Linked DNA regions of Exiguobacterium sibiricum 7-3. The protein of the gene in region 2 binds, or shares a complex with, the protein of the main gene of each other region. Links are inferred from orthologs where the notes say so. Each region holds a gene or a part of one and is shown on either strand. Other genes may lie near its edges. The genes, in order: metK and groL.

Region 1 (15,507 bases), 490 kb from region 2 along the record:
ATCTTCCACAATTTTTAGGAACAACAATAACTTTTCAGCAAATCGTGTATTCAAACGTTCAAAACTGAAGTGGGGAAATCCATGCAGGCGTTGCAGATAAATCTGGTCTCCGCCCATCTTTCGACACACTTCAAGCGTCAATTTGACGTCAGCGAATTGATCGTCCGGTGCATAAAAACAAGCGAGTTGGACTCGCGGTAATTTCTTTCTTTCTTCATCATGGATGACGATTTCTTCTTCAATCTCGCGATACTGCGCATATGTCAACTCACCGAGACGAGCAGCATCCTCATTGTTTTGTCCGAACGGTAACGTTCCAAGCGGAGCATCGGGACGGAACCGGTCGAAGGCGCTCGCAAAGACTTGCTTGACGCCCCCCAATTGTTTAGAGTTATGCCAATCAAACAACGGCGAGATGAACGTCAGGCTCGCCACCGGTAATTCATATTCTTGCAGCAGTCGATTGACGACAAGTGCTCCCATGCTGCAGGCAATGATATGAATCGGGAGCTTCCGCTTCCCGGCTTCGCGTAATGCTTCTTTTAACAACTGTTGGTGTTCTTCAAACGACACACGGCGGGGTGCATCGACCAGAAGGATTTCATATTCGCGCTCTAAAACGCGAATCAGTGCTTCACTTGGTCTGGCACGTAATTGGAGTGGGTACACAAGGACGATCACTCCGGTTGGTTGTTCTACCACACGCTCACCTCTTCATCAGATATCCATCTAGTATGAAACAAATCCGACTTCAGCAAAACCGCCTCAAGTCGGATTTCTTTTCCCTTATTCGTATATACGTTGCAATCGCGTCACAGGTTCCACCTGACCGAAGACTTCTTCTGTCGTCTCGCTGATTTCCTTGAATCCGTATGCAGTCAAAAAGTGACGGGCTTTATAGTTCCGGGATTCGACATAGACTTCAATTGGAGATGCCCCTTGCAATTCCAGTTCGCGGATCAGCCGGCGTCCGATTCCGTTTTGTTGGTATTTCGGCAAGACATACAAACGGACGATTTCCCACGTTCCATCCACATCGATGGCGTGAATGAAACCGACAATTTCCCCGTCAATCAGTCCGACGTTGAAGTATTCCCCACGTGCTTCTTCCGCTGTTCGAATTGCCCGAACCACTTCTTCCTGCGGATACGCTTCCTGAACGAAATGGGCTTTCGAACGCTCCGAATAGATTTCCTCATATGTGTCCATCCAAGACGTGAGCGCAATATCATGAATGCGTGCTGCATCAGCCGGAACTGCTTCGCGTATCTCCATACCGAAATCCCCCTTTTCCTTTTACAGATTACAGACTCATGTTCTTTTACCCTTTTCTAGAAATTTCAGTCGTATCCCTGCAAAGTTCGGGAGAAACAAAAAAAGTTCAGAAACACCCTTTAACAGGATGTTTCTGAACAATGGATTATACGAAACGTTTTGCCTGCTCTTCAAGAGTAGCAGCTTTATCTGTCTGCTCCCATGGCAATTCGATGTCTGTACGACCGAAGTGGCCATAAGCTGCTGTCTGACGATAAATCGGACGGCGGAGATCAAGCATCTTGATGATCCCTGCAGGACGGAGATCAAAGTTTTCTGCGATCAATTCGACGAGTTGCGCTTCAGGAAGTTTTCCTGTTCCGAACGTATCGACTGCGATTGAGACCGGATGTGCTACTCCGATTGCGTAAGCAAGTTGAACTTCTGCTTTGTCTGCAAGACCAGAGGCAACCAAGTTTTTCGCGACATAACGTGCTGCATAAGCAGCTGAACGGTCGACTTTCGTTGGATCTTTACCAGAGAAAGCTCCACCGCCGTGGCGTGCGTAACCGCCATACGTATCAACGATGATTTTACGACCTGTTAATCCTGCATCGCCTTGTGGTCCACCGATGACGAAACGGCCAGTTGGGTTGATGAAGAATTTCGTGTCTGCATCGATGTACTCCGTCGGAATGACCGGAGCGATGACATGTTCTTTCAGATCCGCTTGGATTTGCTCAAGCGTCACTTCTTCTGCATGTTGCGTTGAGATGACGATTGTATCGACGCGAACAGGTTCATTGTTCTCGTTGTATTCAACCGTGACTTGCGTTTTACCATCCGGACGGAGGTAATCGAGTTGTCCTGTCTTGCGGACTTCTGCAAGACGACGAGCAAGTTTGTGTGAAAGTGAAATCGGAAGTGGCATGAGTTCAGGTGTTTCTTTCGTTGCGTAACCGAACATCAGACCTTGGTCTCCTGCTCCAATCGCATCGATTTCTTCATCTGACATGTTTCCTTCGCGTGCTTCAAGCGCCTGGTCGACACCGAGAGCGATGTCTGCTGACTGCTCGTCGATTGATGTCAATACAGCACAAGTGTCTGCATCGAAACCGTATTTAGCGCGTGTGTAGCCGATTTCACGAATGGTTTCACGAACGACTTTCGGGATATCCACGTAAGTTGATGTCGTGATTTCTCCTGCTACTAATACGAGTCCTGTCGTGACAGAAGTTTCTGCCGCAACACGTGCGTTTGGATCGGCTGCAAGAATTGCATCCAAAATTGAATCCGAAATCTGGTCACAGATTTTATCCGGGTGACCTTCAGTTACTGATTCCGACGTAAATAGTCGGCGATTAAGGTTTGTCATGTTTGACCCTCCCAAAAAAGAATTTGACGGTGTACTCATTTCCCCTAGTTGAGTGGGACGGTAAAATGAAAAAAACCTTTCCATGTCCAAAAATGGTCAGGGAAAGGTTGTGCGTTCTTCCTTTACCCTCTTATCGTTCGAAGTGTTTACTTCGCTTCAGGAGAGCACCTTTTCCTACATTAATGATGAAATTAATATAAGACGGTTGCCGGGTTTCTTCGGGCCTTGTTCCCTCCACCTGCTCAGAATAAGAGTATCCGTTACGAATTACATGATATAAACTTGTGTCCACTCTGTCAAGCAACGTTTTAATTTCTAGTCGAAAAAAATCAGAAGAGATGTTAAACTGTTAATGCTGAAAGCGTTTCCAGATAAATAGAAATCAGCGCATGAAAATGATTGCCCTATCATTAGTATGTCATATATAATAAATGTGTCATACTAATAGTAGAGCCAAAACCAACGTAGGGGAAAGGTGGGGTCAGGATGCCGATGACGGTCCTGAATATCGAAGAACTACTCAAGAAGGAGCATGTGTTCAAACAACTGTCCGTTGCTGAACTAGTCGAACATGCGATTCGTAACAAAGAAGGAGTTCTTGCAGAAAATGGTGCTTTGTCTGTAGAAACGGGGAAATTTACAGGTCGTTCACCGAAAGACAAGTTCATCGTCCGTGATCAATCGTGTGAGATGCATATCGATTGGGGTCATGTCAATCAACCGATGGAATCGGACAAATTCGAGCAACTGTTACAAAAAGTTCTTCGTTATATGAACGAAGCAGATCAACTCTACTACACAGAAGCTGCTGCTGGTGCCGATACGCATTTCACCCTTCCAGTGCGCGTCGTAACCGAATATGCTTGGCATAATCTGTTTGCGAAACAGCTATTCTTACGCGAATATCCTACGGTTGCGGCCTTTGAACCATTTACGGTCGTTTACGCACCACACTTTAAGGCGGATCCTGCGGTTGACGGGACAAACTCTGAGACATTCATCGCGATGTCATTTGAACACCGTATCGTCTTGATTGGTGGAACCGAGTACGCCGGAGAAATCAAAAAATCAATTTTCTCTGTCATGAACTATCTCTTGCCACAACAAGAAGTGTTGTCGATGCACTGTTCAGCTAACGTTGGACATGAAGGTGATGTCGCGTTGTTCTTCGGGCTATCCGGGACTGGTAAGACCACCCTGTCTGCAGATGACAGCCGTCAATTGATCGGCGACGATGAACACGGCTGGTCACATGACGGCGTCTTCAATATCGAAGGCGGATGTTATGCGAAGACCGTCAACCTGTCACGTGAAAAAGAACCACAAATCTTTGATGCGATCCGTTTTGGTACCGTTCTTGAAAATGTTGTCCTCGACGACACCCGGATTCCGGATTATGATGATACGTCAAAAACGGAAAACACACGCGCGGCTTATCCGATTACTGCCATCGACAACATCGCTATCCCGTCTCGTGCCGGTCATCCGAAAACAATTGTTTTCCTGACAGCGGATGCTTACGGTGTGTTGCCTCCGATCAGTAAACTGACAAAAGAACAAGCGATGTATCACTTCTTATCAGGTTATACATCAAAACTTGCCGGAACGGAGCGCGGCGTCACAGAACCGGAAGCAACGTTCTCGACGTGTTTCGGTTCACCGTTCCTACCGTTGATTCCAGAAAAATATGCGACGATGCTCGGAGAACTGATTGATCGCCACGGCGTCACAGTCTATCTCGTCAATACAGGTTGGACCGGTGGAGCTTACGGTACCGGCAGCCGGATGAAACTCGCGTATACACGGACGATGGTCAATGCGGCCGTCAACGGTCTGCTCACAGATATCCCGACAGAAGAACATCCGATTTTCGGTCTGCATATGCCGATTGAAGTCCCTGGTGTTCCGACCGATTTACTCAATCCGGTCAAGGTCTGGGCGGATCCATCCGTTTACGAACAACAAGCGACTGCACTCGCTCAAAAGTTCACGCAGAACTTCGCACGTTTCGAAAGTGCGACCGATGCCATCAAAGCAGCTGGTCCTCGCGTTTAAAAATATCAATAACACTAAAAAGGTTGAGCTCCTTAACGGATGCTCAACCTTTTGTGTTAGACGATTGAATCTGTCTTGTCCTGTAAATGAAGTTCCTTTTGAGAGAGCCAAACTTGGCTTTCCTTCAGTAACTCGTAGGCGCGGCGCTTCGCAATCCCGAATCGGTTACTCAGCATCTCGAATCGTTCAAATTCTCCTCGGTCTGCGCTGATTGCGAGCAACAGGCAATCTCGAAACGGATGATCCTCGCCTTGCAAAACGTTTTTCAATGCCGGTTCAATCGGAAGCTGATCAATGATTTCATCAATATCTACGGAAAGTAACGCATCGATATGCGACAGCAATCCAATCATATAGGCGCTTTCTGCTTTCAGTGTCTTCGTTTCCCTAGCAAACAACTCGCATAGTTTCGCACAATGCAACGACGAACGTAATAATTCATCTGACCATTTGTATGGACTTGCGAGTTTCATTTCACGCAAGACGATTAACGAAATCCAGCTTTTCAGTTGCGAAAAGCCTAATAAGGAAATCGCCTGACGGACAGAACTGACTGTGTTTCGAAGACCGATTCCCGGAGAATTGATCAATTGCAGTACTTGCACGCTGATGTAGGGATTTCTTTCGATTTCATCGACGACGTCGTCATAATGATCGTCTGTATCCAACCATTTCAACATCTTCAACAGCACAGGTACTTGCGGAGGAACCGCCTTTCCTTTCATCAACATCGGTTTGGCATAAAAGTATCCCTGAAACCAGTCATATCCCATCTCAAGGCTTCTCGTATGGTCTTCATGTGTTTCGACCCGTTCTGCCAAAAAGCGCATATGCGGATAATTCCGCTTCAAGATATGTAAGATTGCACTTTGTTCGCGTGGATTGATGGCTTCGATATCAATTTTAATTAAATCAATCAAATCAAACAGTTCAGCGCCATGATGACGCAACAAATCCGTCACGAAATCATCCAGTGCCAATACGAAGCCCGCTTCTTTCCACTTCTGAAGCGTCAGGAGCATGTCAGCATCAATCTGTACCGTCTCTAATACTTCAATCACGAATTGGGTCGGATCCAAATGATCAATCAGTTCAGACTGTAACAAATCACCCGTGAAATTAATGAATAATCGTTTTCCTTCTGCTACACGATCTACTCCCAGATGAATCAGTGTATTCGTCAATACATCCATCGTCGCTAAGTCACCATCAAAGACTTCAGGTGCTTCAACGGAACGATAGAGGAGTTCAAAAGCGTCAATCGAACCAAACCGGTCTACAATCGGTTGTCGCGCAAGTAAGATTTCCATCTCATATATCCCTTCTAAATCCGTTAATCTGGCTTATTTTATATGTTCTAGTATATCAAATATCGTTTTCCCTTAAAAAATCTCTTTTTTAAAACATATCAATGTTCCCATCATTTGGAGAAAAAACATCTCAATGCGAGGCATTGAGATGTTTTCACACATGTTTTTCACTTGGATAACATCCAATCAATGACTTGTTTCGTCACGAGCATTTTTTGATGGATTGGAAATTGATGCGCATACTGATACACCAACAAGCGGGTCTTTTCCGGATAGCGGGCTGCATAGTTCGTCGCATGACGCAATCGAACGTTTTGATCATACAATCCATGAATCAACAACACGTCTCCTTGAGGTGGAAAATAAAGCGGCGACCGGATGCGGTATTCCTCTAGCCGTTGTTCCGGTACTCCACCCGTGAACCGTCTGAGCATTTTTTGCATCGTCCGTTGTTCTTCATACGTCCAAATCAGATTCGTTACGCCGGCCCACGACACCGTCCGGGCAACTTCACGATGATGCGCCAGTAAAAGCGCCATCTGACCTCCGCGGGAAAAGCCAAAGACCGACGTCCGCTCGACATATTGATCAAGCCAATCAAACGCACTGATGGCGTCCAGGATGTCTTGATGTCCAAAATCTTCTTTACCGGTTCCACCTAAGTTACCGCGGTAAAAAGGAGCCATGACCAAATAACCGGCTTGCGCGAACTGCATTAAGCGGGTCGGCCGAACCATACCGATATTACGTGTCCCACCACGTAAATATAAGAGACCTTGTCCGTTCGCACGAACCGGTAAGATGATGTACGCCCCGACCTGTTCTCCGTCGGACGTTTCATAAAAGACCCGAAAGGTACGGAATGGTCCCTGGCGAGGGAGCTCAAACCAGTCGGCGTTCGGCGAGTACACGAAGAGTCTCCGGAAGGACACGGTCCTTCATCATGAAGCTGTATTGGCGGTTCGTATCTAAACGTTTCGGGATATCGTCTAGTAAATAGGCACCATCCGTCTCATCGACAGCAAGATGCGGGACCAAGGATTTGATTTCGGCGAAGTAGATATTCTTGATGATCGTATCCCCCCGCCCCTCGACCCGGTACTGTCCGATGTACTGGAGGCGTTCAATGCGCCCTCCTGTCTCTTCCATGACTTCCCGGTATGCCGCTTCCTCTGCCGTTTCCCCTGGCTCGACCTTTCCTCCCGGAAACTCGTATCCCCGTTGCTTATGATGCGTCAGTAACCATTTCCCTTCGTACACGGCTATGACCCAGACATGAAGCGGATGGACTGAAAACGGATGGTCCTCAAAACTCAGTTCAACCCGATTTTGATAATAATCTAAAAACGTAATCACGTGCGTGCACCTCATTTCTTCTTCTCTCTTCACTTTACCTGTTTCGAAAGCATTCTAAAAGTGAAAGTGCGTGGGAATTTGCCAAAATGACAAAAAAAGACATCCCTCTGAATCGAGAGATGTCTGGCTTCTTATTTCAAGCGAGCTTCAAGCTCCGCTTTTTCTGCTTCAAATCCAGGTTTACCAAGTAAGGCAAACATGTTTTTCTTGTACGCTTCAACACCTGGCTGATCGAATGGATTCACACCAAGCAGGTATCCACTCATCGCACATGCTTTTTCAAAGAAGTAGAACAAGAATCCAAGATGATACGGTGTCATCTCCGGCAATTCAACTGTCAAGTTCGGAACTTGTCCATCTGTGTGAGCAAGCAACGTTCCTTCTGCTGCCTTGTCATTGACGAATTGAATCGACTTGCCTTCAAGGAAGTTTAAACCGTCTAGATCCTGTGCATCTTTTTCAATCGTCAAGGCATGACGCGCTTGTCCGACTTTGATGACCGTTTCAAACAAGTCACGGCGTCCCTCTTGGACGTATTGTCCCATTGAGTGAAGATCCGTCGAGAAGTCGACTGCTGCCGGGAAGATGCCTTTGAAGTCTTTTCCTTCTGACTCTCCGTACAACTGTTTCCACCACTCGGACACATAATGTAAAGCGGGTTCATAGTTAACGAGCAACTCGATTGTTTTTCCTTTAGCATATAATGCGTTTCGGACGACCGCGTACTGGTACGCTTCATTTTCCGCCAAGTTCTCATTTGAGAACTGAACTTGTGCATCACGCGCACCTGCCATCAAGTCTTCAATCGAAATACCAGCTGCCGCAATCGGCAATAAACCAACCGGTGTCAAGACAGAGAAACGACCCCCAACGTCATCCGGAATCACAAACGTTTGGTATCCTTCTGAGTCAGCAAGTGTCTTCAGGGCACCACGTGCTTTATCTGTCGTCGCATAAATCCGGTCTTTCGCACCTGTTTTACCGTACTTGTCTTCCATGAATGTTTTCAAGAGACGGAACGAGATTGCCGGTTCTGTCGTTGTTCCTGATTTCGAGATGATATTGACCGAAACATCTTTTCCTTCAAGTACTTGGAACAAATCGTGTAAGTACGTCGAAGAAATGTTATGTCCGGCATAAATGATTTGCGGAGCTTTCCGCTCGTCTTTTGACAATAGGTTGTGGAACGAATGACCGAGCATCTCGATTGCAGCACGTGCCCCGAGATACGATCCGCCGATTCCGACGACTAACAAGACGTCTGAATCCGACTTGATTTTTTCAGCCGCCGCTTGAATTTTTTCAAATTCCGCTTTGTCATAGTTCGTCGGTAAATCGACCCATCCTAAGAAATCACTGCCGGCACCTGTACCGTTGTGGATTGCTCCGTGTAATGTTTTTACCGTATCCGCCATATAGTCTACTTCATGTTGTCCTACGAATTGTAGGGCCTTCGAATAATCAAAACGTACCGTTGTCATTCACTCGTCCTCCTTATTCATTCGCAAACAAATGCGACCTTCCTTTTCATTAAAACGCAAGAAGGAAGGTCGTTCAAGTCTTTTGTGAAAAGATTAGCAAATGTTATGACGCTTACAAAGCAGCTGTTACGATTTGGCGAACATCTTCGTTGCCAAGTGATTTGAAGTTACCAAAGTCTCCACGTGTCATCGCTGACTTCACGATTGAATCGACCGTTTCTTCTTTGATGTCATAATCCGCAAGGCGGTTCGGTGCACCAAGTGATGTCCAGAACGCACTGATTGCATCGATTGTAGCGTGTGCTGCTTCCATTTCTGATTTACCTGCCGTATCGACGTCAAAGACGTTTTCACCGAGCGTGACGAAACGGTGTGCGTTTGATTCATCAAGAACGTGACGCATCCAGTTCGGGAAGAGGATGGCCAGACCGCCTGCATGCGGAATGTCGTGAACGGCTGAGACCGCGTGCTCAATGTTGTGTGACGCCCAGTCACCGCGTGCGCCCATTTGAAGAACACCGTTGAGTGCCATCGTACCGGCAAACAGGATCGTACCGCGGAGTTCAACGTTTTCGAGATCGTTGACAAGTTTCGGTGCAGCTTCAATAACTGCTTTCATGACACCTTCCGTCATCCGTTCTTGAACCGGTGCATGCGCTGTGTGGAAGTATTGCTCGAGGCAATGGCTCATCATGTCGACGATGCCGTAAATCGTTTGATCTTTCGGTACACTGACTGTGTACTTTGGATCAAGGACTGAGAATGTCGGGAACGTCAACGGGCTGCCCCAACCGTATTTTTCTTGTGTCTTCCAGTTCGTGATGACAGAACCTGAGTTCATTTCTGAACCTGTCGCAGCAAGCGTCAAGACTGTTCCGAACGGGATCACTGTTTCTGGTGTCGCTTTCCCGATGACGAGATCCCATGCTGAACCTTCGTACGGGATACCAGCAGCAATCAATTTCGTACAGTCGATGACAGAACCGCCACCAAGAGCGAGCAATGCGTCAACGCCTGCTTCACGTGCAATTTTAATGCCGCGCTCTGCTGTTTCGATACGTGGGTTTGGTTCGACGCCGTCGCATTCGACGTATTCGATTCCTGCCGCATTGAGTTCGCGTGTGACGTCATCATAGACACCATTACGTTTGATACTGCCTCCGCCAAATACGAGCATGACTTTTTTTGCACCTAGTGCTTTTAACTCGTCTTTAATCTTGCTGACTTGACCGTCACCAAAAATAAGTTTCGTTGGATTACGATATTCGAAGTTTTCCATTGTGTGTTGCCCCCTTGATAAGTAATGAACACCTTACATTATCCACACATTCCCCTTTTGCATCTATTTTAATGCTTATAACGCAAAAAAAAGAGAACCGACCGATGTCGATTCTCTTTCAAAATCTTATTTTTGGAAGTTTGATTTTTCAATCCATTCTTCCAATTTGCCTTTTAACACGTTGAAGCCAGGAGCTTCTTCTTGTTTGAAAGCAGGACCTGCATCGCGACGGCCAGTGTTTTTGCGTGGGCCTTTAGCGCGTGCTTCGCGTTTTGGAGCTTCCTGTGTTGCTTTGATCGAAAGCTTCATTTTTTTGTTAGCTTCGTCGATGTCGAGAACTTTAACAGTTACTTCATCGCCAACTTTTACGTAATCGTTGATGTCTTTTACGTAATCGTGTGAGATTTCTGAGATGTGGACGAGACCTTGTGTTTGCTCGTCAAGTGCTACGAAAGCACCAAAGTTTTGAATACCAGTTACTTTACCAGTAACGACTTGGTCTTTTTCAAAGTTTGCCATAGTTTATACACTCCCTAACTAAATTCATCAACTTATAATAACATACTTTTTACGGATGGTAAAAAATATTTTTCAAATTGTTTATTTTTTATTTTACAAGGGAACAAATTAGTAGCAAGACTTCAAGTATTCCCCCTGATTCTGCCGGACTTTTCGAGTCCGGCCCTTTTTTTGTCCACTTCTCGATTGACCTAAAAAATAAACAGATAAAAAGGACAGGTCCGGTCTGTCGGCTTTCCGCAGACAAGTCATTATGCCGCTTCAGATGCGATGCATCTTCAAGCGTCATGATTAACTTGTTTTTCCGCAGGAGTCGAGCATGACCTCACCTGTCCTAGCGTAAAGGAAATTTCACGGTGAAGCAATCAAAAAATAAAGATTCGTGAACGGCTTACAAATCGTCAAATCCGTTCGCATCCGTTACCTTCGCATACGACCGTGATTTCTGTTCGAAGAAATCGGATTTCGTCGCATTCATCGAGTCGTCGGAATAGGCGCGAATCCACGGCATGACGTCTTCATCGTGTCCTTCATACAAATCGTCGAGTCCGATGACACGGAGACGTTTATTAGCGAGGTATTTGACGTAGTCACGCATCTCGCTGACATCAAGTCCGTCCAAGTCACGTAACACGTATTCACTCCACTCGATTTCAAGATCAACGGCACGTTCGAATGTCGCGTAGACGAACTTCGTGAATGAACCGTCTGCATCGATTTCCGGATGCTCTGTCAAGACGGCACGTAACAGCTGACTGATGAAGTAGGAGTGTTGAAGTTCATCCCGCTGGATGTAACTGATCATCGTCGAAGTTCCGACCATTTTTTGGTGACGGGCTAAGTTATAGAAGAACGCAAATCCGGAATAGAAGTTGATTCCTTCGAGAACGATTGAGGCGACGAGTGATTTCGCAAAGTTTTCCGGTGTCCGGTCGTTTTGGAAATCTTCATACAGATCAAGAATGAAGGCATTCCGCTTCATGACCATGTCGTCATCTTTCGCGATGTCGAAGATCCGGTTTTGTTCCGACAACGGCACAAGACTCGACAAGACATAGCTATACGATTGGTTATGCACGACTTCCTGTTGTGCCACAATCGCCAAAATCGCATGGATTGAAGCGTCTGATGTAAACATCGCTGATTCCAGGATATAGCGGGTCTGGACAGAGTCGAGAATCGACAACAAACCGATAATCCGCTTAAACGAATCCTGTTCCCGTTCGCTCAGTTGATTCCATTGTTGCATGTCTTTTGACATCGAAATTTCGTCGGGAATCCAGAAGTTTGATAATAACTGTTTATAGATCGAATAAAACTGCGGATACGCAATGTCGTTCCAGTTGACGATCGAGCTTGTCTCCCCACCGATGATCGCTGTCGCACGATTCGGATGACGGGCATCAAGCAGTTTGATTTTTTGTAGTTGTTCCATGTTGTTCGGCTCCCTCTTGCTGTAATTGCAGTAGTGTTCGACGTGTCCACTCTTTGACCATGTGCGGTCGGTTTCGCGGCGATTGTTCGATTTTGAGTAATTCACCCGCGAGCGGTACCCCGAATTTCGCGAGATGGTAGGCCATCTCATCGACGGCACGGCAATATTTGACGAACATTTTATCACCTGTTCCGAAGACGGCTGCCTGCGGAATCGCGTGCGGACTTTCCTTTAAGACCAGCTTAAGACAATCCCGCATCTCATCCGGCAATTGTCCGTCTCCCCAGGTGTACGAACCAAAATAGACGATATCATAAGGGACTAGCTGATACGTCGTCACATCATCGGCAAAGATCATCGTCGGTTCGACCTGCATTTCGGAACATGCTTTGGCAATCAGTTCCGCAACCTCCTCTGTATTTCCGCTCATTGACGCATATACGATTGCTGCCTTCATGATATCGTCCTCCTTCTCTTATGATGAACACGACTCACATTCATCGATTTCGACGGTCGTCGAACGTGTGTAGTAAATCGTCTTCATCCCAAGCTGCCATGCTTCCATGTGCATCTCGAGTAATTCTTTCGCTTTGACACTGTTTTTGACGTAGAGATTAAAGCTGATTGCTTGATCAATATGCCGTTGGCGTGAGGCATTTTGACGGATGCTCCAAAGCTGATCAATCTCAAACGCTGATTTATAGAACCAGTTCGTTTCCGGTGTCAAATCGGGTACTGTGACCGGAATCTTGTAGTTTTTCTTCTCTTCCGCATAAACCTTCTTGTAAATCGGATCGATCGAAGCCGTACTGCCGGCGATGATTGCCGTCGACGAGTTCGGTGCGACTGCCATCAAATAGGCATTTCGCATACCGTGTGCCGTGATGTCCGCTTGCAGACGATCCCAGTTCAGTTCAGCCGTTGTTTTGTAGTGACGGCGGGCGATGTATTCCCCTGTCTGCCATTCCGATCCTTCAAAGAGACGGTACGCGCCTTTTTCTTTCGCCAGTTGCATCGACGCATCAATCGTCAAGTATGCAATTTTTTCGTAAAGACGATCGGCATACTGAACAGCCTCGACCGACTCCCAGCGGATGCCTTCGAGAGCAAGCAGGTGATGCCAGCCGAATGTTCCGAGACCAACGGCGCGGTATTTTTGATTCGTAATCTGTGCTTGCGGCACGTCAATCGTATTTAAATCAATGACGTTATCGAGCATCCGCATTTGAATTGGAATCAAGCGTTCCAACACATTTTCACGGACAGCACGCGCAAGCGCGATCGAAGATAAGTTACAGACCACGAAATCGCCCGGTGTTTTCGTAATGATGATTTTTCCGTCTTCCGTGTATTCTTCCGTCACGGTCGTCGGACTCATGTTCTGCATGATTTCCGAACAAAGGTTAGACGAATAAATCATGCCCGCATGTTTGTTTGGGTTGGCACGGTTTACTGCATCACGGAAAAACATGTACGGTGTGCCTGTTTCGAGCTGCGAACGCATATAGCGTTTGACGAGATCAATCGCCGGGACCTTCGTCCGGCTCAGACGCGGTTCGTTGACACACGCTGTGTATTTCTCCGTGAAGCTGCCGCCTTGTTCCGTTTCATCAAACGAATCTTCCAGGCTGAAGCCCATCACCGTCCGGATTTCGTGCGGGTCAAACAAGTACCAGTCACCGCGCGCTTCGACCGTCCGCATGAAATGGTCCGGTAAGCTGACGCCTGTGAACAAATCATGTGTCCGCAACCGTTCGTCCCCATTATTCAATTTAGCATCGAGGAACTCGAGAATATCTTTATGCCAAATATCGAGATAAACGGCGATCGAACCTTGACGCATACCGAGCTGATCGACGCTGACCGCTGTGTTGTTCAACTGTTTCATCCACGGAATGACACCGCTTGAAACCCCTTTAAATCCTTTGATGTCTGATCCACGTGAACGGATTTTCCCCATATAGACACCGATTCCGCCGCCGCCTTTTGACAGTGTCGCAACATCAGTGTTCGAGTCATAGATGCCCCGTAGAGAATCATCGACTGTATCGATGAAGCATGATGACAGTTGTCCATATGATTTACCGGCGTTCGATAAAGTGGGTGTCGCAACGGTCATGTAGAGATTCGAAAGTGCCCAGTACGACTCTTTGACGAGCTCGATCCGGCGGTCTTTCGGTTCTGTCTGCATGAGTGTCATCGCGATGATCATGAAACGTTCCTGCGGTAATTCGTATAATTTTTTGACGTGGTCGCGCGCTAAGTAACGGTCGGATAATGTCCGGAGTCCGATATACGTGAACAGATGATCACGTGACGGATCGATCGATGCCGCAAGTTCTTCGACTTCTTCTTTCGAATACGTTTCTAAAAGGTGGGGCGTGAAAATACCAATCTCCGTTAATTTCTCAATCAAGTGATAAAGCGAGCCGTACCGTTCGTCCGCTGTATAGCCGCGGTTTTCACTCGCTTCAAGATATAACCGGTTCAAGTACGTTGCTGTCGCAACAAATGTCCAGTTCGGTTCTTCTGCTTTTAACATATCCAGCGCATGCATTGTTAAGAGTTCATAGACTTGATCCGCCTGTAACGTCTTTCCTTCGAGTGCTCGAATCGCGCGTTCTGTGTAACGCTCGACGTCGAGCTCCGAGTATGATGCTGTAATCTGACGGATGACCGTATATACATCTTCTATCGTCATTGCACCTTGATAGATGCGTGCTGTATTCAGTGGAGATGCCACTATGAACCACTCCCATTCTCTAACTTTAAAATAGGTTCCGTTGCCGTAAAAAATGCGCTAAACTAAAAAAAGACGCCCTACATATAGAAAGTGTTATTCAATCTTCACTCTATATATAGACGTTTCAGGCATTTTTAAACCTATTTATCTACAAGATATAGGTTATCACTAAATGCCGGAAAAATAAGCCCTTGCATTGAAATTCAGGTCAAACAAATTTGAAAAGGCGAACTACCGCCTTTTGAGATATATTGAGATAAGGAGTTTTATTGATTATGAGTTCAGAAGAACTTTTAAAAAAATATGATCCATTTCACCTAGGAGAAGGAAATTATCCGACGGAAATGTCTGCTATACTAAGCTTACTGACGGTTCATGATCAAATAACCCCTCTTGCGGAAGCAATAGGGATCGTTTTTGAAGAATCTTTTGATGAACGACCGGATCAGCAGGAATTGATTTTACTCGCAACGAACTTACTTTTATGTGAAGATTCGTGTGAACTTTGAAAGGAGACTGATTATGCAAGTTGACTACACGCCTAACCCGAACTCAGTAAAAATCACCCTCGACGGAGACCGTTTCGGTGCCAAGAGTACCAGCGTCAAAAAAGGGGATACACCGGAAGACGCTTTGCTCGCATCACTCATCACGATTGACGGCATCGATAATCTCTTTGCATACGGTGATTTCGTCACCG
Region 2 (15,593 bases):
ATTCTTTTGATCATCCGACCGTTTATTGAACGGACGACACGTCAAATTCAACTCCTCAGTAAAGAAAGTAAGCTGCTTGCGCAAGGACAACATACCGCACCGTTGATTCCTATGAATCGGACCGACGAAATCGGTGAGCTCAGTAAATCGTTCCATCAAATGGCGACGGCCCTGACCGACAATAAACACCGGTTGATGTCGTCCAATGATAATTTAGAGCAGGCGCTGCAACTCACCTTACGGAACGAAGCACACTTGAAAATCCGGAATCAGTTGACGGAGACCCTTGCTTCCCGCGACACAGTGACCGCCTATCCTGCCGTCATCGAAAAGATGGTGGAGATTACGGATTCGACGAACGGGTCCTTGATCTTCAAGGAAGGGACGACGGTGACAAATATCATTTCCTACGGTCTGACGGAACAGGAACAGGACGATTTGATTGCGACCATCGAACCCGTCATCCGCAGAGCACGGAAGGATAAAATCCCGCATACCGCTCAGTTTGCCCAACGCGCGATTGCCGTCACACCCGTTCTTGATGCCAGCACCGATGAGATCATCGCCTATATCTACCTGATGCGTCTCCATCATCCGTTTGATTCGCAGGAACAAGAAGAACTTGCTGCCTTTGCACGTCAACTTGCCTTGTCGTTACTCCGGATGCGGACGTTCGACGAAATCGGACGGGAACGCGAAAAAACGGCCCGCTTGTTGAACTCGATCCGGGAATCGATCGTCTACATCGAACCCGATGGACCGATTCAATTGATCAATCGTCCGTTACTCGATTTGTTCGACCACCCGTCTGTGAAGGATTCGAAAGCGGAATGGCTGATTGAAGTCAATGATTCCATCACTCATTTAAAATATCAGGTTGATCAACTGCCGGAGTTTGAACTCTATTTACGTCAAACGTTCATCGAGCGCAAAACAGGCGAAGGTATCACCTTCTCAATCAACCGGGAGAAACGTTTTATCAAAACGTATTCGGAAGAAATTCACTACGGCGGAAAATTCCGCGGGATTCTGCTCGTCCTCCGTGACGTAACCAACGAAGTGGAAATCGACCGGATCAAAAACGAACTTGTCTCGACGATTTCGCACGAATTACGGACTCCGTTGTCCTCGATCTACGGGTTCACGGAACTGATGATTCAACGTGACCTGCCACCAAACCGTCAAAAGAAATATCTGGCTGCCGTCCATTCGGAAACCGAACGGCTGTCGCTGTTGATCAACGACTTCCTCGATCTTCAGCGAATGGAAGCAAATCGACAGGAGTATACGTTCGAGCCATTTGATTTACTGGCGATGATGAAGGACTTAAAGCAGTTGCACAGCTTGTCCTCTTCAGCACATAACATCCAGATCTTCTCCGAGGAGACGGTCCAAATCATTAACGGGGATTCGAAGAAAATCCGTCAACTGTTCGGAAACTTGGTCAACAATGCCATCAAGTATTCACCGGGCGGTGGTCCGATTGAAATCCGATTGACGGAACAGAACAACCGTGTCACGGTCGCCTTGACCGATCACGGCATCGGGATTCCGTCTTCAGCGATGAGTGAATTGTTCCAAAAATTCTACCGTGTCGACAATTCCGATACCCGTCAAATTGGCGGAACCGGGCTTGGCTTATCGATTTGCCGCGAAATCGCCCGTGCCCATGACGGCGAGATTCATGTCGAATCGATTGAAGGACAAGGTTCGACGTTCACGGTCGACTTACCGCTCAATCCGACTCCACCGTTATGACGAAAAAACCGCACCACTTCCTTGTCGGAATGGTGCGGTTTTTTATTATCCTTTGATGCGGCTTGCGATATCGACGGTCCGTTTCGCCTGATGACGAACGGCAGGTTCGACTGACTCGACCATGTTTCCGTCCTGGTCGACAGTAACGGTCGTACCGTACGGGTTTCCGCCTGCTGCGAACAGAACCGGGTCCGAATAGCCTGGTGCTGCGACAATCGCGCCCCAGTGGAACATCGATGTATAGACGGCAAGGACGGTTGCTTCCTGTCCACCGTGCGGATTTTGTGCAGACGACATGGCACTGACGACTTTATTGACGAGTTTTCCTTGTCCCCAAAGACCGCCTGTCGTATCGAGGAACTGTTGGAATTGTCCCGGGACGTGTCCGTAATGGGTCGGGACGCTGAAGATGATGGCGTCCGCCCAGTCGAGCAGATCCGGTGTCGCTTCCTCGACGTCGCGTGTCGCATCGGTATGTTTTTGCCAGAGTGGATTCGAGGCAATTGCTTCTGCCGGTGCCGTCTCCTTGATTTTCGCAAGGCGGACTTCAGCGCCGGCCGCTTCTCCTGCTTCTTTCGCCCACGTGGCGAGTTGATAATTGGTTCCGGTCGAACTGTAATAGATGACAGCCAGTTTCACATTAGACATGACTTCGCTCCTTTTTTCAAAAACAGTGACGGACGATGGATGTACAAATCATCTTTTCCCGTTTTTTGGATAAAGTAACACGTTTCCCTTGAATTCAAGAGGATTTTACACTTCTTGTGTTACGAGCCATTTGAACCAGCGGCCGTGTCCGTCCGTTTCGGCAATCGTCTGTTCCGTCAAGACGCCGTCGATGTACGAATCAAGGTGCAGATAACGATCCTGAACATTGTTATAAACGTGATAGAGATTGCGCGTCCGACCGATTTCTTCGACGACCTGCAACAGTTCTTTTTTGACCGCGAGCGGCATCTGGTTCGCGACATGCGTATGGAAGATACAGAGGATGCTGTCATCCGGTGTCTGTGCTGCATAGTGCGGCAACAAGCGGACTCCGTCCCCTTCGACCAGCTCCAGCGGGAACTCTTCGACGTACCGGGCAGCCGACTCGAACATCGCGAGCCGCTCGTGGTGTTCCGTCCAAATTAACGCTTTCAGCCAGAGTTGTTCGTCCGCATCTTTCAAGTCGACGATGTTCAGATCAAGTCCGATCCGACTTGTGACCGGCGGCGGTGTTTGTGCCATGGCAGGCGTTTCCGTCCCCTCGATGACCGATGTCAACTGAAGGCGCGATGATGGATTTCCGACGACTTCCCCGTTTCCGTATACGTAGCTGTATTTATCAAACAACAATTGCAAGCCGGCACTTGTTCCAATTTCGAGCAACGCAAGTGGTTGCTCGGTCTGTTGATGAATCTGACTGAAGACCGGATAAAGATACGTACAGCGCCGGACTTCATTCGTTTGAACGAGCCGTTGCGCAAGCAACAGAATCAGATCCGCTTCGTACGTCTGACAAAATGACTGGAAGTCGGCAAACGCATTATTAAAAGGCTTCGGCTGGTTCGTCACGCTCGGATAATACGTGGCGAGCGGATGATCGACGCCTTTGAGCAGCAGGTAATGAACTGCTCCGAACAGGAGGTTCGGCACCGGTTGACCGTCGCGGGCATGCCGGCATAGGCTAAGAATTCCTGGATCCTTGGCAATTTCGAGTGATAAGTATTCGTATAACGGACTGGAGTCGCGGCACTCCCGTTCGGCAAACGTCTGAAAACGTTGTGCGAGTTCAGTTTCTGTCATGTGTTGTTCCCCCTTTTTACGTTCCCTGTTATATTCCCCAAATTATTCCAAAGACCTGTTTTCTCTACAAAAAACACCTCCACCCATAAGTGGAAGTGTTTCAGTTCTTACTTTTCTTCTTTTTTCTTCAGGATATCCGTCACGACTTCATTCAGTTTCTGTTTGAAGACCGGTCCGAAGCTTTCAGCATACGAGTTCGTCATATGACTGACGTCACGATAGATGACGACGTTCCCGATGACTGGACGGAATTCGCCATCGACCCGGAAGTGATCCGTTAAATCGAGTTTATAGAGCGACTTGTTCGTCTTTTCGAAGTTTTTCCAGTACGCTTCATCGCGTTGGTTGACTTCGGCGTTCATCTTTTTCGTCGTTTCCTTGATGTTCGTCGTCTCAAGCGATTCGAGGACGTTGAAGCTGTAACGCGGATTATCCCGCAGCGCCAGACCATCGATGCCGTACTCATCCTTGACGTACTGCATTTGATCGACCATCTGTTGATGAATCTTATCTTTCGTCGCATCTGCCGCCGTGACGTGCGAGATGATCAGATCGACATCAGCATCCTTTAAATAGTCGAGGACGTTTTGATTCCAGATGCCTTTTAAGACATTATCATCATAGCCGGTCGAGAAGCGTGTCCCGGAACGGGTAATGTTTAAAATACGGTACTTTTCGCCTTTTGCGGCTTCATGAATCGCTCCGAACCACTGCTCCGAGTGTGAGCTCCCGACAAGAGCGATGGTCGCGATGTAGTCTTTCGTCTCACCGTATTCGCCGACTTTGACGTCACTTTTATTTAGTCCTTGGTTGCTGCCGTCGACATGGACGAGCGGCAGATCATCAAAGACATTCGCATACGATGGGAACGGATCGTGCTCCGGCGTTTTGTCCGGATTCTTGACGGCCATTGCGCCCGGATAATCGCTTGCGCTGACACCGTTCTTTAATTCCTGTTCTTCGAAATATTTCAGTCCGAAGAGTGACCCGATCAACAAGACATTGATGCTCATCATGATGCCGAGCTTCTTGAAAGCCGCCCGGTCGACTTTTGCACTGCGAATCGGTTTTTCAATAAATTCCGTCATCAGGTACGACAATAAAATCGCTGATAGAATGATGGCCGTTCCCATGAGGAAGCCCGGTGTCTGCTGGACGTTGTAGCGGTAAAATTCAAGCAGGACCCAGTGCCAAAGGTAAATTCCGAAGGCGATGCCTCCGAGTTTGACCATCGGCTTTGATCCGAGGAAACGTTTGATGCCGAACGTCGTGTCGCGTGTTCCGGACAAGACGATGAACAATGCACAGGTCATCGGCCAAAGGGCGATGTAACCCGGGAACATTTGAGAAACGTTAAAGAGGATACCGGTCAGGACAAGACCAATCAGACCGAGCCAGCCCATCAAGGTCGCCATCCATTTCGGAACATGGATCGACGACAGGTTGATGCAAAGCAGGCTACCTAAGGCAAATTCCCAAACGCGCGTCATCGTGATGAAATAGGCCCACGGCTGATTGACTTCAGTTAAATAAATCGAATAGCTTAACGATGTGACGAACAACACCCCTAAAATCGTGTTGATCATCGGTTTGACGTTTTTAATCGTATACTTCTTGACCATCCATAAGATGAATGAGAACAGAACAAACCAAATCATATAGAACTGACCTTGAATCGACAGTGCCCAGAAATGTTCGACCGGCGATTTCATCTGACTCGCATCCAGGTAATCCGTACTCGAGATGGCGAGTTGCCAGTTTTGATAGAAAAACATCGAGGCGACGACTTCACGAATTGTCTTCTCTAGAATCGATTGCGGCAGTAAAAATGAACTGAGAACGAGGACGACGGCCAAAATGAACAGGACCGACGGCAACAGCCGTTTAATTAATTTTGTCACATAAGGCAGGAAACGAAATTCACCCGTCCGGTTGATCGTCGAGATAATCGACGTCGTGATCAGGAATCCGGAGATGACGAAGAAAACATCGACACCACCCGAGACACGGTTGAACCAAATATGATAGACCGCGACGAGCAGGGCGGCGACAACACGCAACCCCTCGATTTCAGGGCGGAACTGGCTTTTGGTGTTAATGAGTTTTTGAGGCGGTGCTTCTTTTTGATTCAGTTGATTCATTTTGTATTAGCTCCTATACTTTTTTTCTCATGCAGAAAAAATTGAATTGAAATTTTTCCCTTCATCGTTAAACACGCACCAATCCATCCTAAAGTAAAATACTTATAAAATCCACAACATTTAGAAATTAAATTTTACAATTTATTCGTTTTTTCCCATAACAAATACGACTCCTCCAGCGTGGAAGAGTCGTATTATATCCGGCTTATTTCACAGTCAGTGTAAAGATTTTACTCTTGCGTAATTTGATTGATTCCGCATGAACCGTCACACGTGTGCCGCGTTTTTGTTTCGGGAACGTCATCGTCTGTGTTTTGCCGGTCGCGATTTTTGTATACCGCTTTTGATTGATCGTCACGACAATCGTCTTGCCTTTTGTCGCTTTGACTTTCCAGGCTGTACTCGTCGGACTTAGTGTCGTCGTGTACGATTTCAGCGTCGGATTACCGGCTGCGACGACCCGTTGCTCGGAAACCTGCAGTTGCGTTCCTTTGCGCGCCACGAGCTTGACGACCTGGCCGGCTTTCAACGGTTTGGTCGGGATGGCGAAAATCCGTGTTTTCTTCCGGTCGATGTACGCTGTGTACTTGCCGTCGATGTAGAGTTTTCCGTAAGACGCATCCGCATCGAGTACACCGTCAATTGTCGTCTGTTCGTCGTTTAACGGATTGTTTAACGTACTGTACAACATCACGCTGTCTTTTAACGCCAGTGATTTCGAGACGTAACTGCCGGAACGGACAATCCGGTACTCGGCCAGTTGATTGGTATACGGAATCGTCAGTTCCGTCTTCTTCGTTGCCGGAACGGCTGTGATTTTTTTCTTTCCATGATAGACGGTATACGTTCCGCCGTCCTGTTTACTCTCCAACCGGTACGTAAAGGTTTTGAAATTCGTATTCGTCGACTGGGTCACACGCGGAATTTCGTATCCGGCGACCGTCCGTTGTACCGTCGTTTTCTGATCGAACGTATTTTCGTCACCGATTTTAAACGAGACCGGCTGCCCGAGCAATCCGGTCGTGCCGAGTCCGATGGTCAGCATCCCCTTCTCGTCCGAGACCGCACTGTTGATAAGTGTTCCGTCCTGACGGAACACGTTGACCGGTACATCAGCCTGTCCCAGATCAATCGGGTACGTATAGACCCCTTCTTTGACTTCCTTCAGTGAATCGAGCGTCGCCGTCAAATAGCGTTTGTGTTGATAACGCGTCGTGTCTTTCAGGACGACACCTGTTTCCGCCGTATACGCGACTGTATAGGCCGTATTGTAAATCCGCTTTTGACTCGTCGGAATCCGGACACCGTTCTCCTGGTCCACGTCGCCCGTAAACGTAATATCTCGAAGCGCAAGCGGCTCCGTTGTCCCGTCGATTCGCGTCAGTTGGACATCCGGTGTCAATGCCGTCTTTTCAAGAAATGCCGTATCCGCTTTCGTCCGATCGTCAATCGCAATCGGTTGACGTAAATACGCTTTAAAGTCGAGCAGCGTCGTTTGACCGTTCACCCGGTAAACGGCGCGTCCATCCGTCAGAACTTCCTGTGCCAGACCGTCGGAATAGTCGACGAGTGTTTTGACTTGTCCTGTTTGCTTGTTTAGAACATACAAGGAAGTTGATTGGTGATCGTCTTTTGTCTCGTCCTCTTCCGTCAATTGGATATACAAACTGTCTGCCGTCTCATAGGCGCCACGGACAACCTGATCGGTCCGTTTATTCGGTAAGGCGTACGTCTGCTTCGTTTCGACATTCCGAATTACAGCTGTTTTGCTGACATCAAGAATCCAGTCACCGGTTAACGAATAAAAGCTGTTTACTTCGACGGTCCGGACTTTTTCAAACGTCCCGTCTGTCTTCACATCGTACCAGTCGGCAACCCCGTCACGGATCAGGGAGAAACGATTTGGACTGATCCACTGAACGGAGGGACTACGTCCATCCTTTAGTGTATCGCTGATGACGAATTCGTTTCCCTGCCGCTCTACTATATGAAACGCATCCGAGATCCCGCGCGCCATAAGATGATTTTGATCGAGAACCCGTAAATACTCCAGGTTAGCCGGAAGCTTTACTTCTTCCGATGTACCGGTTTTGGCATTCATCAAATAGTACGGCTGGAAGCTTTCGTCAAAATAATCGTCCTGGAACAGGAACCATGTCTTGTCCGCAGAGTCCGCCCGCAGGAACGCGTATGGTGAAACGCCGCTTGGATACGGTGTCGTCTGCTTCGTTTCTAAGTCATAAAATCCGATGATTGCTTGATCATTCTTTTTAATGTCGTACGGTGCTGCTTCCGTCAATGTCGTCAGCGTTAACCAGGTTCCGCAGACGACCGCGGCACCTCCCATCCAATGTTTCCAGTTCATGTATGTAGAACATCCTTTCAAAATTCAGTGATTAATTCTATTTTATTCCATTTATTTTTTCTATTCAGATGTTTTTTGATACATCAGGTCAATGACAAACATATCCCAACCGATTCAAACGTTCGTTCCCATTTAGTTGAGGGTATAGACTACTTCACAATAATGACGAACGTTAGGAGAATATTATGATTGTATTTGGTTACGCCCTCTACTTATTGTTAGGCACGTTAAAATTCGTGCTGTTCAGCTTTTATACCAACACCGCTTTCCCGGTTGACCTCTTTTTCATGAACCTCGGCGGGATGTTCGTGCTGTCGAGTTGGACGCTGTTGATCCAGTGGAACAAACGCCGCTGGATTTGGTTGGGTCTTTTAATTGCCCACAGCTTCCTCTTGATTTCCGATCTGTGGTACTACCGTTACTTCGAAGATTTCCTGTCAGTCTCGTTGATGTCGCAGATGTTGCAGATGGGTGATGTCAGCAGCGGTTTCGCCGCCCTGATCCTGCCGTCCGACTTCCTGTTGTTTGCGGACAGCCTGATTTTCTTAGCGATTCTCTTCTTTACACGCAACAAGACGTTTGCGGTCACGAAAAGCAAACGCCAGAAGACGGCAGGTCTTGTCTTCCTCACGGGTGTAATCCTGTTTGCTGCGCCAGTCACCTACAGCGTCGTCAAAGAAGATCAACGGCTCAGCCAGTCGGTCTCCGACATGCGGGACTATTATCAGCTCGGTTTCTGGGGGTACCATGGACTCGATCTGTTCCGCGGAATCCAAGGAGCAATCGGCTCAGAAGAAAGCTTGACCGCGTCTGAGCGTCAACGAATCGAGGGCAACTCGACTTCAGCCGCAGACGGCGTCACGAAAAAACCGAATATCATTCTCGTCCAGCTCGAATCGTTCCAGGCTTCTGTCATCGATCAACAGATTAACGGTCAGACCTTAACACCGAACTTAAATCAGCTGAAAAAAGAATCGCTGTATTTCCCATCGTTTTATCATCAGACACACGAAGGGCGGACTTCGGACGCCGAATTCATTACGAACACGTCGCTTTATCCGTTAAAATCCGGTTCCGTCTATACCCGGTTCCCGGATAACGAGTTTGACGCGCTGCCCAATCTGTTGCGTACGAACGGATATGATACGGCCGCGATGCATGCGTATGAAAAAGGCTTTTGGAACCGCGATCAGGTCTATCAAAACATCGGATTCAAGCATTTTTTCAGCCAGGACGATTATCCGAAACAAAAGAAAATCGGTATGGCATTAAATGATAAACAGTTTTTCCAAAAATCGATTGAACACATGGAAACGTTAAAGGAACCATACTTCTCGTTCCTCGTCGCTTTGACGAGTCATACCCCATATGAAATTCCGAAAGACGAACAGCAACTGGACTTGTCCGGTTACGAGGATCCGATGCTGAAACGGTATTATCAAACGATCCGTTATGTCGACGGGGCCGTCGGACAGATGGTCAAGGAATTGAAGAAAAAAGACATGTGGGACGACACACTCGTTATCTTTTACGGCGATCATGACAGCGGTCTGACGAACAAAGACAGTGAGATGCAGCAAAAAGCGCAAATCGACAATGCTGTCGATGCTTTTGAACTCGACCGCCGTGTACCGCTGTTCATCAAGAAACCGAATCAGGACACGGGTAAAACGATCCAGGAAAACGGCGGACAAATCGATATCGCCCCGACGATCGTCGATTTACTCAATCTCGACGCCCCGTACATGACGGGACACTCGTTGCTTGATGACGAACCGAACCTGACAGCGTTCCGCGACGGTTCATTCCGTTATAAAAACTACTATTACAAAGCGAAGCTGACCGGGAAAGCGGGCAATGGCACGTGTTATGACGTCTCGACAAAAGAAGCGGTCGCGCGCGACATGTGCCGACCGCAGACGAAACAGGTGCGGAACGATTTGCGTCTGTCGGACGCGATCATTGAAAAGAACGGGTTGAAGTAAAAAAGACGAAGCCGGACTTTAATCCGGTTTCGTCTTTTTTTATTGTTGATGAATCTAGATTGTACAGATCATCTGTTGCCTTCGAGATGCTCATTCAGCCAGTCTTGCTCGTCGTCAAACATAACATTCCATTTTTTCGCGACGATCCAGTCAAATAACACCGGAATCGTCTTGTCGGATTGTCGATAGCGATTTAAAAAACGCAGTGCAGCCAGGCCTTCGTCACTTTGAATCTGCCGCTTCCGCTTCAACATTATTTTCAGCCGTTTGATGACCGGCTGAATGGCGGATGCATCTCCGTGTTTCACAATTCCGAGCAAGGCATACGTTTTGACGTCGATTGACCGATCCTCCAAACCTTTTAAAAACAACGGCAGGAACGAATCGTCTCCAAGTTCACTGAGCGCATTGAGTGCCGAGTGCCGGACATCACCTTTCGGATGATCTAGGAGCGGTAACAGATACGGAATCACCCGCTTCGTTCCGATTGTTGCCAACACAAAATTTGCACTTGTGATTTCAAATGAATCAGTGGAGGTCGTAATAAATCGAATTAAAGCATCCTCTACTGCATCTCCCCGACAGACACGTAATGCCTCAATTGCCGAATTTCGAACAGCCGAACGAGGATCCTCGACATACTTGATGATAGCTGCCGCATCGTCCACCTGTTCCTGTTTCGCCAGTTCATCAAGGACTTTGACGATTAATGTCGGCTTTGTCTCTTGTGCCAGCCGTTCTAACAGTAGGTTAACAACAAGGACGTCGCCTGTATTCGTACCAATCGTGCCAAGCATAAAGTAGAAATACTGTTTCATTTCTAGTCGCTTCGTCTGTTCAAGCAGGTCCATTAACACAGGAAGCATTTGAACATCCTGAAAGCGCCGTGCTATTTCATACGCCAAGTCAGACGGCGAACCTTCACTCGTGGAATAACCTCGTTCTTCATCGTACACATATTCATCAATCGACATCTGTTCCGCTAATGCGATCAATTCATCCTTGTTCATCGGCAGTTCCTTCAGTTTCCGAAAAAATCTTGTACCAGTATAGTGTCAAATCAATGTTCGGATTAGCGGATTGTTTCAGCGTATCCACACCACCAAGGACAAATCCTTCTTTGACGTAAAAACGGCAGGCAATCAGATTATCGTTTTGTGCTTCAAGCGATAGGCCAATCAACGACTGTCCCTTCGCCCAGGTTTCTGCTGCTTCAAGCAATAAGTGACCGACACCGCTTTTCCGGAAATCCTTTTTGACAGCAATGTTTTCAATATAGGCAAAACGGTTCCAGTCTTTCACGAGACGGATTTGACCGATGCAAGTGTCTTCATGAAAAGCTAACAAGACAATTTTTTCACTGCTGTCGATATAAGCAGACCAATCCAATTTGTCATCCGGAAAGCGGATTTCAGATGGAGTATCATATAACTCTTCTTCATAGGACCAGATGCCGTTCGAAAAATTCGGAATAAGCTTACCGATGATCGGAAAGAAGTCATTAGTCGTGTTGACGATAGTTACAAGATAATCTTTTAACGGCTGAATTATAATTTTTTCAAACGGATCCATTGAACTCATCCTTTGCTATGTAATTTCCAAGGTAACACTTCATAAAAAAAATATTAAATACTTCTTCTGAATTTTAACATTAGTTTAAATATTTTTATCCAAATACTGTTTAACCCTTGTAACACATTCTTCAATAGAATAGTCGCCTTCAATTCTTAAGATCGGACAAGATAATTTTTGCATCCACTGTTCATGTAAAATTTTGCTTCTTACTTCCATACCTGCATGATCATACAGAGCAGCCCACTTAAGAAAAGTTTGCGATTGTTCATACTTATCGCCACCCGGCAATACTTCTTCTCCATATCGTGCTATTTCACGTTGCTGTAATCTTGCAAGTCTGGTTTGTGGCGGAACCCATAAGAAAACAACGAGATCAAAATGCGACTCTAAGCATTCTCCCCACTTCACAACAGCTCCTGATAAAACCCATTTTTCGGATTTGGACAAATCATTTTTCAGCATTTCTATCCTGTCAGGTATAGGTCGTTGTTCAGTAAATTTAGATATCCAAAAATAATCATCTGTATCTAAAGCATTACATCGTAGAACCTCTGCTAAAGCTTTTCCCAGTGTGGATGTTCCGGATCCCGAAGCACCCATGATATGAATCCTGTTCTCCATGCTTCATTCCTCCTTACAGTTTTACCGCTTACTATACTAGACTTCTAATTATATAGTTTTCCTGAATTGAAATTACATTTATTTGAAAATAGACTACTAATTTTTCAAAGAATCCAAAAATAATTTTATTCATATCAAAAGAAATTCCATACTAAAAAAAAGAAGGCCCTTTATAAGTTCAAAGAACTTACAAAGGACCTTCTAGAACGTTAAAAGTGAATTACCAAACACGAACCCCATTAATCAGGAATTCATGTAGCTAAATTACATCATGCCGCCCATTCCACCCATGCCGCCCATATCAGGCATTGCAGGTGCACCGGCTGGCTCCGGTTTATCGGCGATGACGGCTTCTGTCGTCAAGAACATCGCTGAAACAGAGGCTGCGTTTTGAAGTGCTGAACGCGTTACTTTCGCCGGATCGACGATTCCTGTTTCAATCATGTCGACGTACTCGTCTGTTGCGGCATTGTAACCCATACCTTGCGCTTCATGCTTGAGACGCTCGACGATGACTGAGCCTTCTTGACCGGCGTTTTCCGCGATTTGACGGAGTGGTGCTTCAAGCGCACGAAGAACGATATTGACACCTGTCGCTTCGTCGCCAGTTGTGACAGCAAGAATCGATTCAACGGCTTTCGTCACGTGAATGAAGGCTGTTCCTCCACCGGCAACGATTCCTTCTTCAACGGCTGCACGTGTCGCGTTGAGTGCATCTTCGATCCGAAGCTTCCGTTCTTTCAGTTCCGTTTCTGTTGCTGCGCCGACTTTGACGACAGCTACGCCGCCTGCGAGTTTCGCGAGACGCTCTTGCAGTTTTTCACGATCGAAGTCGCTTGTCGTTTCTTCGATTTGTGAACGGATTGCTCCGACACGCGCTGTGATCGAGTCACTGTGTCCGTTACCTTCAACGATTGTCGTGTTGTCTTTTGAGACGACGACTTTCGACGCGCGGCCGAGTTGCGTAATTTGTGTTTCTTTGAGATCAAGACCAAGTTCTTCTGTGATCAATTCTGCGCCTGTGACGATCGAGATGTCTTCGAGCATCGCTTTACGACGGTCTCCGAAACCTGGTGCTTTAACGGCAACCGCGTTGAACGTTCCACGGAGTTTGTTGACGACGAGTGTCGCGAGTGCTTCGCCTTCGACGTCTTCCGCGATGATCAAGAGTGGTTTGTTTTGTTGGACGACTTGCTCAAGGACCGGCAGGATTTCCTGGATGTTCGAAATCTTTTTGTCCGTGATCAAGATGTACGGGTTCTCAAGGACCGCTTCCATCTTATCGGAATCCGTGATCATGTACGGTGATGCATAGCCACGATCGAACTGCATCCCTTCGACGACATCAAGTTCCGTCGTGAAGCCGCGTGATTCTTCGATTGTGATAACGCCGTCCTGACCAACACGTTCCATCGCTTCCGCAATCAATTGACCAACTTCTTCGTCAGCAGCTGAAATCGCCGCAACTTGTGCGATCGCTTCTTTGCCTTCGATTGGTTTCGCAATCGCGTGCAGTTCTTCGACGGCACGACGGACTGCTTTTTCGATCCCTTTACGAATGACCATCGGGTTAGCGCCTGCAGTGACGTTTTTGAGTCCTTCGCGGATCATCGCTTGTGCGAGGACTGTCGCTGTTGTCGTACCATCCCCTGCGATTTCATTCGTTTTTGATGCGACTTCTGCCACAAGCTTCGCGCCCATGTTTTCGAAGTGGTCTTCGAGTTCGATTTCTTTTGCGATCGTCACACCATCATTCGTGATGAGTGGTGAACCGAATTTACGTTCGAGGACGACGTTACGTCCTTTTGGTCCGATCGTCACCTTGACTGCGTCTGCTAATGCGTCTACTCCACGAAGCATCGCCCGGCGTGCTTCTTCACTGAATAAGATATCTTTTGCCATGACTGAAATCCCCCTTTGATTAGTTTGCTACTGCTAAAATATCGCTTTCGCGTAAGATTAAGTATTCGTTGCCATCGACTTTCACTTCTGACCCTGCGTATTGCGCATAGATGACGTGGTCCCCGACATTCACTTCAAGTGGTACACGGACACCCTGCTCCGTCACACGGCCTGTACCGACAGCGACGACTTTACCCTCTTGCGGCTTTTCTTTCGCTGACCCAGGAAGAACAATTCCTCCGAGTGTTGTTTCTTCTTTTTTAACGACTTCGATCACGATGCGATCACCAAGTGGTTTTAACATGCGAAACATCCTCCTTGAACATGACTGTTTTTTAGCACTCACTTAATTGGAGTGCTAACATATTTTTATCTTAAACGGTTTTCAGTTGGAATTCAAGCCCGAACCCTTATCCGTTTTCCCGAAATCGCCATCTTTGAACCATCACCATTCGTGCGCCCGGTCGGTTTGTTTGTTACAATCGGGACAGTACCTTCATTACAAAGGAGTTGTGTCCTAACCGATGAAAAATTCCGTCAATCTGCCGTTCAACATGGCAGAGAAGTGGCAAATGCGTCACGTCATTCCGATCGTGATTTATTTAATCGTGCAACTTGTTCCGGCAACCTTTCCGAGTTTCCTCTCAAAAAGTCAGATTCCGAGCGTCCTCGGTTGGTGGCTCGCGATTGGTTTTACCGTCGCCGTGATTGTTTCCTTCTATTGTCTGCGTCCTGATTGGCAAAAGTGGAAAGCAGAAGGCAATCAGACCGACACGATGGATACGTTAAAGTGGATCGGGATTGGGATTGTCTTGTTGTATGTCTCCCTGATCAGTGTCAATCTGGTGGATGCTTGGCTGTCTGGTGGTATCGAGAATATTGCGAAATCACAAAATACGGATGAAATCATGAAGGCCATCCAGGTCATTCCGATTCTTCAAGTCATGGTCGTCCTGCTTGGTCCAATCATGGAAGAATTTTTGTTCCGCCATATCATGTTCGGAAACCTCTCGACGAAACTGAACTTCATCTTCAGCTTCGTTCTCAGCGGTGTCATCTTCGGTTTGATTCACGGAGATAATAAATTCTTGATATACGTCGCGATGAGCTTCGTTTTCTCGCTTGTCTTCGTCAAGACCCGCCGTATCATTGCACCGATCGCCATTCACGTCTTTAATAACGGCATCGTCGTGCTTGCCCTCTACGCAACGACTTAATTAACGAAAGGTAGTGTTTTCATGCGACAAGGTTCAAACTTCATGGCATTCTTTTATGCCATCTTCGGTATTCTGTTCATGTACCTCGCGTACAGCAATTCGATTGAGGCCGGAACGGTCTTCAACTTCTGGACAATCCTCTTGACGCTGTTCGCAGCGGTCGACTTTTACCGTCTTTACCTCATCTTCCGCTTCCGGATGGCAGCCAAGAAGATGATTAAGAAAGAACAGGAAAAAAAGA

What was found.
Region 1: the proteins of groL (region 2) and metK are in contact, whole or in part, in a cryo-EM structure (PDB 8P4O), measured with the Escherichia coli proteins. The link is inferred for Exiguobacterium sibiricum 7-3 from one-to-one orthologs.

What each region holds. Positions count from the first base shown.
Region 1 is NZ_KK211190.1:760,673-776,179, reverse strand. The notes cover bases 526-3,352. They hold metK (methionine adenosyltransferase), read right to left. Parts: upstream 2,630-3,352; coding sequence 1,421-2,629; downstream 526-1,420. Other genes in these bases: pckA (phosphoenolpyruvate carboxykinase (ATP)), read left to right, coding at 3,116-3,352; P402_RS0104885 (GNAT family N-acetyltransferase), read right to left, coding at 787-1,275; P402_RS0104890 (serine aminopeptidase domain-containing protein), read right to left, coding at 526-702. Also shown: more of P402_RS0104890, read right to left, coding at 1-525; more of pckA, read left to right, coding at 3,353-4,684; P402_RS0104870 (EAL and HDOD domain-containing protein), read right to left, coding at 4,741-5,994; P402_RS16245 (alpha/beta hydrolase family protein), read right to left, coding at 6,162-6,905; ytkD (RNA deprotection pyrophosphohydrolase), read right to left, coding at 6,877-7,350; P402_RS0104855 (glucose-6-phosphate isomerase), read right to left, coding at 7,482-8,831; P402_RS0104850 (iron-containing alcohol dehydrogenase), read right to left, coding at 8,944-10,110; yugI (S1 domain-containing post-transcriptional regulator GSP13), read right to left, coding at 10,237-10,629; P402_RS0104840 (ribonucleotide-diphosphate reductase subunit beta), read right to left, coding at 11,021-12,064; P402_RS0104835 (flavodoxin domain-containing protein), read right to left, coding at 12,033-12,521; P402_RS0104830 (ribonucleoside-diphosphate reductase subunit alpha), read right to left, coding at 12,540-14,765; P402_RS0104825 (DUF1871 family protein), read left to right, coding at 15,083-15,316; P402_RS0104820 (NifU N-terminal domain-containing protein), read left to right, coding at 15,330-15,507. UniProt on the Escherichia coli protein: Catalyzes the formation of S-adenosylmethionine (AdoMet) from methionine and ATP.
Region 2 is NZ_KK211190.1:286,952-302,544, reverse strand. The notes cover bases 11,817-14,729. They hold groL (chaperonin GroEL), read right to left. Parts: upstream 14,136-14,729; coding sequence 12,498-14,135; downstream 11,817-12,497. Other genes in these bases: P402_RS0102535 (CPBP family intramembrane glutamic endopeptidase), read left to right, coding at 14,660-14,729; groES (co-chaperone GroES), read right to left, coding at 14,155-14,439; P402_RS0102550 (ATP-binding protein), read right to left, coding at 11,817-12,233. Also shown: P402_RS0102590 (HAMP domain-containing sensor histidine kinase), read left to right, coding at 1-1,758; wrbA (NAD(P)H:quinone oxidoreductase type IV), read right to left, coding at 1,804-2,406; P402_RS0102580 (DUF2332 domain-containing protein), read right to left, coding at 2,512-3,546; P402_RS0102575 (acyltransferase family protein), read right to left, coding at 3,654-5,687; P402_RS0102570 (hypothetical protein), read right to left, coding at 5,893-8,052; P402_RS0102565 (LTA synthase family protein), read left to right, coding at 8,238-10,037; P402_RS0102560 (HEAT repeat domain-containing protein), read right to left, coding at 10,106-11,047; P402_RS0102555 (GNAT family N-acetyltransferase), read right to left, coding at 11,034-11,609; more of P402_RS0102550, read right to left, coding at 11,694-11,816; more of P402_RS0102535, read left to right, coding at 14,730-15,352; P402_RS0102530 (DUF4305 domain-containing protein), read left to right, coding at 15,374-15,593.